Regions from separate parts of the Leisingera sp. ANG-DT genome, predicted to be linked through region 1. Evidence: riboswitches for the same ligand, from Rfam matches in the RefSeq annotation. Region 1 holds a riboswitch; the other holds the start of a gene.
The links. Region 1 has a riboswitch for thiamine pyrophosphate ahead of thiB (thiamine ABC transporter substrate binding subunit). Riboswitches for the same ligand answer to the same signal wherever they lie in the genome.

Region 1 (4,707 bases):
CCCGCCGGACAGGGCCGCAGGCTTGCGTGTGCCCATGCCGCCCAGGCCAACCCGCTCCAGCGCGGCCTCAACCTGGCGCCACTCCGCCGCGCTCAGCCGCAGGTTTGCATGCAGCCCCAGCGCCACGTTCTGCGCCACGGTCAGATGCGGGAACAGGTTGCCGTCCTGAAACAGCATTGCCACCGGCCGCTTGCCCGGCGCCTGGCGGGTCAGCTCCGCGCCATTCCACAAAATACGCCCGCGGGTCACCGGCAGGAAACCGGCCACGGCCTCCACCAGCGTCGATTTCCCGGCGCCAGAAGGGCCGATCACCGCGACGCAGGCGCCGGGCGCGATCTCCAGATCGGCTTCCACCGCGTAGTCGCCGTTCATGATCCGGCAATTCTCAAGCCTCAGCATGCCAGCGTCCCCCGCGGTCCAATATCCAGAATGCGCCCATCGACAGCATCAGCAAGAGCAGCGCCGCACCTGCCGCCGCCTCCATCCGGTAAGCGCCCATCAGCCGGTAGATCTGCAACGGCAGCGTAGCAAAGTCCGGATCGGCAAACAGCGCCACCACACCAAGGTCGCCCATCGACAGCGCCGCTGCTAGCCCGGCCGCAAACCCTGTCTGTGCCCGCATCCGCGGCAGGTAGACCCGGCGCACGAACGCCCATCCCTGCATGTCCAGCGACAGCGACAACCGGCCATAGCGCCCCAGAACCTCCCGCGCCCGCGGCACCAGAATGCGCATGGCAAAAGGCAGCGCCATCACCGCATTGACCAGCGCCGTCACCGGCAGCGCCAGCGCAAACGGGTCCGCAATGGGATAGATCAGAATGAACAACCCGGTGCCGATCACCAGCGGCGAGGCCGCAAGGCCGAGGATACCCGAAAGTTCGGCGATGCCGCTGCGCCCCGCGGCAGCCGCAGCGGCCATCGGCAGGGCCAGCATCAGCAGAATCACGGTGCTGAGCGCGGCAACCAGGATGGAGTTTCCGGCGGCCTGCCAAACGGAGCCTTTTAAGGCAGCCAGCCCCGGCAGACCCGCCAGCACGATTGCCGCCAGCGGCAGCAGCAAAAACGCCGCCGACAAGACAATCCAGAACCCGTCCAATCCGCGCGCCAGCAACCCCTGCCCGTCCCAGCGCTGCACAGCCCGGTCAAGCCCGGCCCCAAATCCTTCGCCCGCCGACACCCGCAACGCCACCAGCGCGGCGGCACCGGTCAGCAGCAGCTGCAGCCCCGACAGAAGCGCCGCGCGGCCGAGGTCGAAATCAAAGCGGAACGCCTGATAGATGGCGAGTTCGATGGTGGTCGCCCGGGGGCCGCCGCCCAAGGTCAGCGCCACCGCGAAGCTCGACAGGCAAATGGCAAAGACCACCGCCAGCGCGCCGGGCGCCACCCGCCGCAGCATCGGCCCTTCCAGCAGCCGCCACATCGCCAGCGGCCCGGCATCCAGCTGCGCCGCCAGACGGAAACGCTCGGCAGGAATTTCCTGCCAGCCCTGCAGGATCAGACGCGTCGCCAGCGGCAGGTTGAAGAACACATGCGCCAGCACCACCCCGTGCAGCCCGTAGATTTGAACAGGCTCTAACCCAAGGAAAATCAACCCTTGGCTCAGCCAGCCGGCCCGGCCAAAGACAGCCAACAGACCAAGGATCGCAACAATTACAGGAAGAATGAAGGGCGCGCCCAGCAGTGCAATCAGCAGCGTCCGCCCCGGGAACCGCCGCCGCGCCAGCCCGCGGGCGACGGGAATGGCAAGGCCGACGCTCAAGAGCGCCGACAGACTCGCCTGGGTCAGCGTGAACCGCAGCGCCGCCCAGTCGCTAACGCCAAACCCGGTGCCGGCCTCGGCCCGCAGGGCAACAGCCCCCAGCGTCCCCAGAATCAGCGCCGCCACCAGCAGGGCAGCGGCGCTTCCGGGAAAGGCGCTTACTGGCTGAGCGCGTCCAGCCATTCGCCCAGCGCCGCATCGCGCACTTCTGCCGCTTCCGTTTCGCTCAGCAGCAACGATTTTTCAGGCGCGATCAGGGTGCCGAATCCTTCCGGCAGGCCTGCCGCCGGGGTCACCGCCGGATACATCCAGTTGGTGGTCGGAATGATCGACTGGAACGCATCCGACACCATGAAGGCCAGGAACTGGTCGGCCAGCTCCGGCTGGTCGCTGTTCGCCAGTTTGCCGGCCACCTCCACCTGCATGTAATGCCCCTCATCAAAGGCCGCTGCCGCCTTGGAGCCGTCTTCCTCGGCAATCAGGTGATAGGCCGGCGAAGTGGTATAGGACAGCACCATGTCGGCCTCACCCTCCAGGAACATGCCATAAGCCTCGGACCAGCCCTTGGTCACGGTCACGACGTTGTCAGACAGGCCCTTCCAGATCTCCGGCGCCTCGTCGCCATAGGCGGCCTTGACCCACAGCAGCAGGCCCAGACCGGGGGTTGAGGAGCGCGGATCCTGGATGACGATCTTCTTGTCGCTCGCCGCCAGCGCCTTGAAATCCGCAGGCGCCGCGGCATCGGCGTTATGGACAAAGGCAAAGTAGCCCCAGTCATAGGGCACAAAGGTCGCGTCGTTCCATTCCACCGGCAGCGCAAACTCGGCGCTCACGGAATGCTCTGCAAACAACCCGGTTTCCTTGGCCGCCGCGGTCAGGTTGGTATCCAGCCCCAGCACCACGTCCGCGTCCGAGCGTTCGCCCTCCAGCTTGACCCGCGCCAAGAGCGCCGCGCCATCGCCTGCGCCAACCAGTTTCAGGTCGCAGCCGCAAACCTCCTCAAACGCCTTTTCCACTGCCGGGCCTGGGCCCCAGTCGGAAACAAAGCTGTCATAGGTATAAACGGTGAGTTCGGGCGTTTCGGCAAAGGCTGCCGAGGCGCCAAGCAGTCCCGCTGCAAATGCAAGATGTTTCATGCCATCCTCCTTTGCGGCTTTGGGCAAGGGTGGAGGCTGTCCAGTACCTTCCCTCCGCCGGTGTGATCCGGTTCAGGTTCAACGGGTGTCATCTCAGCGCTTGCGCGCACCCCGAGGTGGCGCGGACATTATGCCCCGGGCGCGGCAATGACAAGCCAAAGCCCCGTCAGGACCTATGACCCTTTGCAAACTGGACCGCCGCCCGCGCCGATCCTGTGTTCTTCCAGCTGAAAATATCCCGGGGGAGCCGCCCCAGGCGGCGGGGGCAACGCCCCCTCTCGCCTTTGCCGCAGAGGAATCCGCTTGAGGCACAGGCCCCTGCCCGCTAAGCACGTCCCGCAAAGGAGACCGCGCCTCATGTCGATGAACAGCTTTGGACACCTCTTCCGCGTCACCACCTGGGGCGAGAGCCACGGGCCCGCGCTAGGCGCCACCGTCGACGGCTGCCCGCCGAACGTGCCGCTGGAGCCGGAAATGCTGCAGCAGTGGCTGGATAAGCGCCGCCCCGGCCAGAACAAGAATACCACCCAGCGCAATGAGCCGGACGCGGTGAAGATCCTCTCCGGCGTGTTCGACGGCATGTCCACCGGCACCCCGATCCAGCTGATGATCGAAAACACCGACCAGCGCTCCAAGGACTACGGCGAGATTTCCCAGACCTTCCGCCCGGGCCACGCCGACATCACCTATTTCCAGAAATACGGCAACCGCGACTACCGCGGCGGCGGCCGCTCCTCGGCGCGCGAGACCGCGGCGCGGGTGGCAGCCGGCGGTGTTGCACGTGAAGCAATCAAGGCACTGGTGCCGGGGCTGGAGATCAAGGGCTACATGACCCAAATGGGCGAGCTGGAGATCGACCGCAGCCGCTTTGACTGGGACGCGATTGAACAGAATGATTTCTGGATCCCCGACGCTGGCGCAGTGCAGGAATGGGAAGACTACCTGCAGGCCCTGCGCAAGGCGCATGATTCCGTTGGCGCCGTGGTTGAGGTTGTTGCCCGGGGTGTCCCCGCAGGCATCGGCGCGCCGGTTTATGGCAAGCTGGACACCGATCTGGCCGCCGCGATGATGTCGATCAACGCCGTGAAGGGCGTCGAGATCGGCGAAGGCATGAACGCCGCGCGCCTCAAAGGTTCGGAAAACGCCGACGAGATTTTCATGGGCGAAAACGGCCCTGAGTATTCCTCCAACCACGCCGGCGGCATCCTCGGCGGCATCTCCACCGGGCAGGATGTTGTGGTGCGCTTTGCGGTCAAGCCAACGTCGTCAATCCTCACCCCGCGCAAATCGATCCGCAAGGACGGCTCCGCCACCGAGGTGATCACCAAGGGCCGCCACGACCCCTGCGTCGGCATCCGCGCGGTGCCGGTGGCCGAGGCGATGATGGCCTGCGTAATCCTCGACCACCTGTTGCTGCACCGCGGCCAGATCGGCGAAAACCAGGGCCGGATCGGCTGAAGGTAAGGCTCTAATAAGCGCCAATTCGCATTCTCAAGGGTGAAGCGTGCAGATGCAGGCTTCGCCTTTTTCGTTCCTCAGCCGTGGTCGCTGCCGCATTGCCCGTGATCGCCCAGCGCCGACAGCACCTTGCAATCTCCGCCCTGCCCGTGGCCGCACAGATGGGTGATGCGCTCCAACTCCCCCGCCAGCCGCTCCAGCCTGGTTATCCGCGCCCGCACCGCATTCAGCTGCGCCTCGGCGATGCGGTGCACCTCTGAGCAATCCTCTCCCAATTGTCCCTCGATCGACATCATCACCTTGATGTCCTCCAGCGAAAACCCAAGGTCGCGGGCATGTCTGATAAAACCCAGC
Region 2 (4,707 bases), on a different contig from region 1:
GCAGGCGACGGGTATTGCGCGGTGCCCAACAGCAGCCGCGAGGTGATCTCTGTTCCGTAGAATTCCATCTCAGCCTCCCTGCATCGGGGCCAGGACTTCCAACTGGTCGCCCTCCGCCAGTTGCACCTCTGCCCGCTGGCCGCGGGCAACAAATGTGCCGTTCAGAGCGGTCGCAACAGAGGAACAGGCAAAGCCGAGTTCCCGCAGGGCAGATTGCAGGTCACTTGCCGAAACCTCATGCGGTTTGGCGTTCACGATGATCTTCATCTGAAGTCTCCGGTAGCAGGTGGTCCGCGGCCTGCTGCGCCATCGCGGGCGCCAGCAGGAAGCCATGGCGGTACAACCCGTTGAGGTAAAGCGTGCCGTCTTGTTCAGTGAGCCGCGGCAGGTTGTCGGGGAAGGCCGGGCGCAGGCCCGCGCCGGTTTCCACGACGCCGGCCTCGGCAAAGCCCGGGTGCAGGGCAAAGGCCGCGCTCAAAAGCTCGCTCAGCGAGCGCAGCGTGACGGCACGGTCGGAACTGCTCTCGATCATGGTGCCGCCGATCATGAAATACCCATCATCGCGGGGCACCAGATAGAGCGGCATCCGCGGGTGCAGCAGGCGCAGGGTGCGGCGGATTTCCAGCTCCGTGCAATGCAGGATGGCCATCTCGCCGCGCACCGGACGCAAGGCGGGCAGGGGTGCCGCCATTCCGGTGCAATCCAGCGTGACGCGGGCCGGGGCGGGTGAGCCATAGCGGATCTCGACCCCCAGCTCCTGCACCTTGGTGCTCAAGTCCCGCAGCGCCCGCCGCGGGTCCAGATGCGCCTCGTCCTCAAAGAACAGCCCTTGCGCAAACCGTCCCGCCAATGCCGGCTCCAGCGCGCTGATCTCCGCTCCGTCCACGCTGCGGTGGCTACTTGTGCGGCGGGCGAAACGGGTCAGCTCTGCCCGGTCGCGGGCAGGCGCCACCACCAGCGTGCCGCGCCTGTGCACGGTCGTGACCTTGGCCCACCAGCCGAAGGCGCGGCTGCCGAGGGTGATCACCTCTGCTTCGGCGCTTTCGCGTTCGCACCAGGGTGCCAGCATGCCGCCGGCAAAGCGCGCGACACTGCCAGCCCCGGGCGTCTCGCCCCGCTCATAGACGGTGACCGCGGCCCCGCGCTGCGCCAGTTCATAGGCGCAGGCGAGACCGGCAAGCCCCGCACCGGCGATGGTGATCATTCCGCCGGTTCCGCAGCTTCAGCGGCAGGCACATACAGCTCGCCGCCTTCGCGGAACTTGGCGGCCATTGCCTCCATGCCCTCTTTCTGCGCCTCGGAGCGGATGTCGTGCGAAATCCGCATGGAGCAGAACTTCGGCCCGCACATGGAGCAGAAATGGGCAACCTTGTGGGCCTGTTTCGGCAGGGTCTGGTCGTGGAATTCGCGCGCGGTGTCCGGGTCCAGCGACAGGTTGAACTGGTCCTCCCAGCGGAATTCGAACCGCGCGCGGCTCAGCGCATCGTCGCGGCGCTGGGCACCGGGCAGACCCTTGGCGAGATCGGCGGCATGGGCGGCGATCTTGTAGGTGATGACCCCGGTCTTAACATCGTCGCGGTCGGGCAGGCCCAGGTGTTCCTTCGGTGTCACGTAGCACAGCATCGCGCAACCGAACCAGCCGATCATCGCCGCCCCGATGCCGCTGGTGATGTGGTCATAGCCCGGCGCAATGTCGGTGGTCAGCGGCCCCAGCGTATAGAACGGCGCCTCGTGGCAGCACTCCAGCTGCTTGTCCATGTTCTCCTTGATCTTGTGCATGGCGACATGGCCTGGCCCCTCGATCATCACCTGGCAATCCTTGGCCCAGGCGATCTTGGTCAGCTCGCCCAGGGTTTCCAGCTCGGCAAACTGGGCTTCGTCATTGGCGTCCGCAATGGAGCCGGGGCGCAGCCCGTCGCCCAGCGAGAAGGACACATCGTACTGGCGGCAGATGTCGCAGATTTCCTCGAAATGCTCGTAGAGGAACGACTCCTTGTGGTGATGCAGGCACCACTTCGCCATGATCGAGCCGCCGCGCGAGACTATCCCCGTCACCCGGTTCACCGTCATCGGCACCATGTGCAGCCGCACGCCCGCGTGGATGGTGAAGTAGTCGACGCCCTGTTCCGCCTGCTCGATCAGCGTGTCGCGGAACACTTCCCAGGTCAGGTCCTCGGCGATGCCGTTCACCTTTTCCAGCGCCTGGTAGATCGGCACGGTGCCGATCGGCACCGGGGAGTTGCGCACGATCCATTCACGGGTGTTGTGAATGTTGCGGCCCGTCGACAGGTCCATCACCGTGTCGGCCCCCCAGCGGATCGCCCAGACCAGCTTGTCGACCTCTTCCTCCATCGAGGAGGTCACGGCGGAGGTGCCCATGTTGGCGTTGATCTTCACCTTGAAATTGCGGCCGATGATCATCGGCTCGATTTCCGGGTGGTTGATGTTTGCGGGGATGATGGCGCGACCGGCGGCGATTTCGGACCGCACGAATTCCGGCGTCACGTAGTCCGGGATGTTGGCGCCAAAGTCATTGCCGTCGCGGTTTGCGTGGCAGGGCGACAGCTCGCGCAGCTGGTTTTCGCGGATCGCCACGAACTCCATCTCCGGCGTGATGATGCCCGCACGCGCATAGGCCAGCTGGGTCGGCGCCTTGCCGTCCTTGCCGCGCAGCGGGGCGGGCTTCACCGGGAATTCGGGCGTCAGCCGGTCGCCTTCGACAAAGCCGTTATCCTCCGGTTTCACGTCGCGGCCCTGGTAGCTTTCGACGTCGCCGCGCGCCTCGATCCACTGGCGGCGCAGCTGCGGCAGGCCCTGGCGGATGTCGGTCAGCACCTCCGGATCGGTATAGGGGCCGGAGCTGTCATAGACCGGCAGCGGCGCCTCGCCCGCGGTGGGGTGGGTGGCAATCTCACGCATCGGCACGCGGATGTCCTCATGGACCTCGCCGCTGACGTAGATCTTGCGCGATGCGGGCAATGCGCCCGTGGTGATTTTCGGGTTGGGGACGTTCATCTGGTGTTCCTCCGGGCCTTCGGTTCAAAAACACCAATTGAGCCGGGACGGAGGAAAACGGGCAGGGGGGTGTACAGCCGGTGTACGGCCGGTGCACGCATGCTGCCTGTCCGAAACACCGCTTGCCGCCGGGGCGCCGTGCGATGCTTCTTGCTTCCTACGCCAGTATCAACTGGGTCAGGTTCAAAGGGTCGCGCCGCCGGTCCGGGATCCTCCGCACCATGACGCCTCTCAGTCCCTTGGGCGGGACTCCCCTGCGTGCCTATAGGGCTAGGGGAGGTGCGGGGTTTGCGTCAACCGGAATCTTTGTAGATTATTTTTTGGCATTAATATCAGTTCAGTATTGGCCTTATTGGCGCCGGGTTGGGGCAAATCGCTGCAGCGCAGCTTTGATGCTTGATCGAAGGCTGCAAAATTATCTATAAAACCGGAAACGCCATCCGCGCATGGCCAACAGGTATAGAGAACAGGAGACAGCATGCTGGACGCTGCACCCATCCGCACCGACTGGACCCGCGAGGAAGCGGAAGCGATTTATAACAAACCTTTCATGGACTTGCTGTTTCAGGCGCACACCGTGCACCGGCAGTATTTCGATCCCAACCAGGTGCAGAAATCCAAGCTGCTCAGCATCAAGACCGGCGGCTGCGCCGAGGATTGCGCCTATTGCTCTCAGTCGGCGCGCAACGGCGCGCAGCTTTCTGCCTCCAAGCTGATCGAGGTGCAGCGGGTGATCGCCGAGGCCAAGAAAGCCAAGGAAGGCGGCGCGACGCGCTATTGCATGGGGGCCGCCTGGCGCTCGCCCAAGGACCGAGACATGGCCGCACTTGAGGCGATGGTGCAGGGCGTCAAGGACCTGGGCATGGAAACCTGCATGACCCTGGGCATGCTGGACGAGGAACAGGTGTTCCGCCTGCGCGATGCCGGTCTGGATTACTATAACCACAACATCGACACCTCGGAGCGTTACTACTCCGAGATCATCACCACCCGCACCTTTGCCGACCGGATCGACACCCTGAACCGGGTGCGTGAGGCGGGCATCAAGGTCTGCTCCGGCGGCATCGTTGGCATGGGGGAAAAGCAGCTGGACCGCATCGACATGATGCTGGCGCTGGCCACGCTGGAGGTGCACCCGGATTCGGTGCCGGTCAACATGCTGATCCCGATCGCCGACACGCCGCTGGCCAATGTCGAGAAGCTGGACCCGATCGAATTCGTCCGCTCGGTGGCGCTGGCCCGCATCCTGATGCCGAAGTCCCACGTGCGCCTGTCCGCGGGCCGCACCGATATGTCGGACGAGATGCAGGCGATGTGCTTCTTTGCCGGTGCCAACTCGATCTTTGTGGGCGACACGCTGCTGACCGCGGACAACCCCGAAGAGGACAAGGACCAACAGCTGTTCGACCGTCTGGGCATCACCGCGATGGCGGCAGGCTGCGACGGCAGCCGCTGATGGCGGGCGCCTTTCCGCGGCATGAGAACTCGCTGGAAGCGCTGCGTACGCGTGGACGCTACCGGCAACTGATGCCGCGGGACGGGCATGACTTTGCCTCTAATGACTATCTTGGGCTGGCGGGCAGCGATGTTCTGCGCGCCGCCGCCGCAGACGCGCTGGCGCGCGGGGTGCCGGTGGGGGCGGGCGGCTCGCGCCTGCTGCGCGGCAACGATGCAGAACATCAGCTGCTGGAG

Region 2: another riboswitch for thiamine pyrophosphate. It lies ahead of thiC (phosphomethylpyrimidine synthase ThiC); the one in region 1 lies ahead of thiB (thiamine ABC transporter substrate binding subunit).

The regions. Positions count from the first base shown of each region.
Region 1 covers NZ_JWLE01000005.1:328,399-333,105, forward strand. The annotation lists gene RA21_RS06850 (thiamine ABC transporter ATP-binding protein) at 1-399, opposite strand, end outside; gene RA21_RS06855 (thiamine/thiamine pyrophosphate ABC transporter permease ThiP) at 386-1,942, opposite strand; gene thiB (thiamine ABC transporter substrate binding subunit) at 1,918-2,895, opposite strand; TPP riboswitch at 2,928-3,019, opposite strand; gene aroC (chorismate synthase) at 3,253-4,353, shown strand; gene RA21_RS06870 (MerR family transcriptional regulator) at 4,431-4,707, opposite strand, start outside.
Region 2 covers NZ_JWLE01000048.1:3,434-8,140, forward strand. The annotation lists gene RA21_RS21140 (thiazole synthase) at 1-68, opposite strand, end outside; gene thiS (sulfur carrier protein ThiS) at 70-267, opposite strand; gene RA21_RS21150 (FAD-dependent oxidoreductase) at 236-1,204, opposite strand; gene thiC (phosphomethylpyrimidine synthase ThiC) at 1,201-3,015, opposite strand; TPP riboswitch at 3,153-3,281, opposite strand; gene bioB (biotin synthase BioB) at 3,494-4,471, shown strand; gene RA21_RS21165 (8-amino-7-oxononanoate synthase) at 4,471-4,707, shown strand, end outside.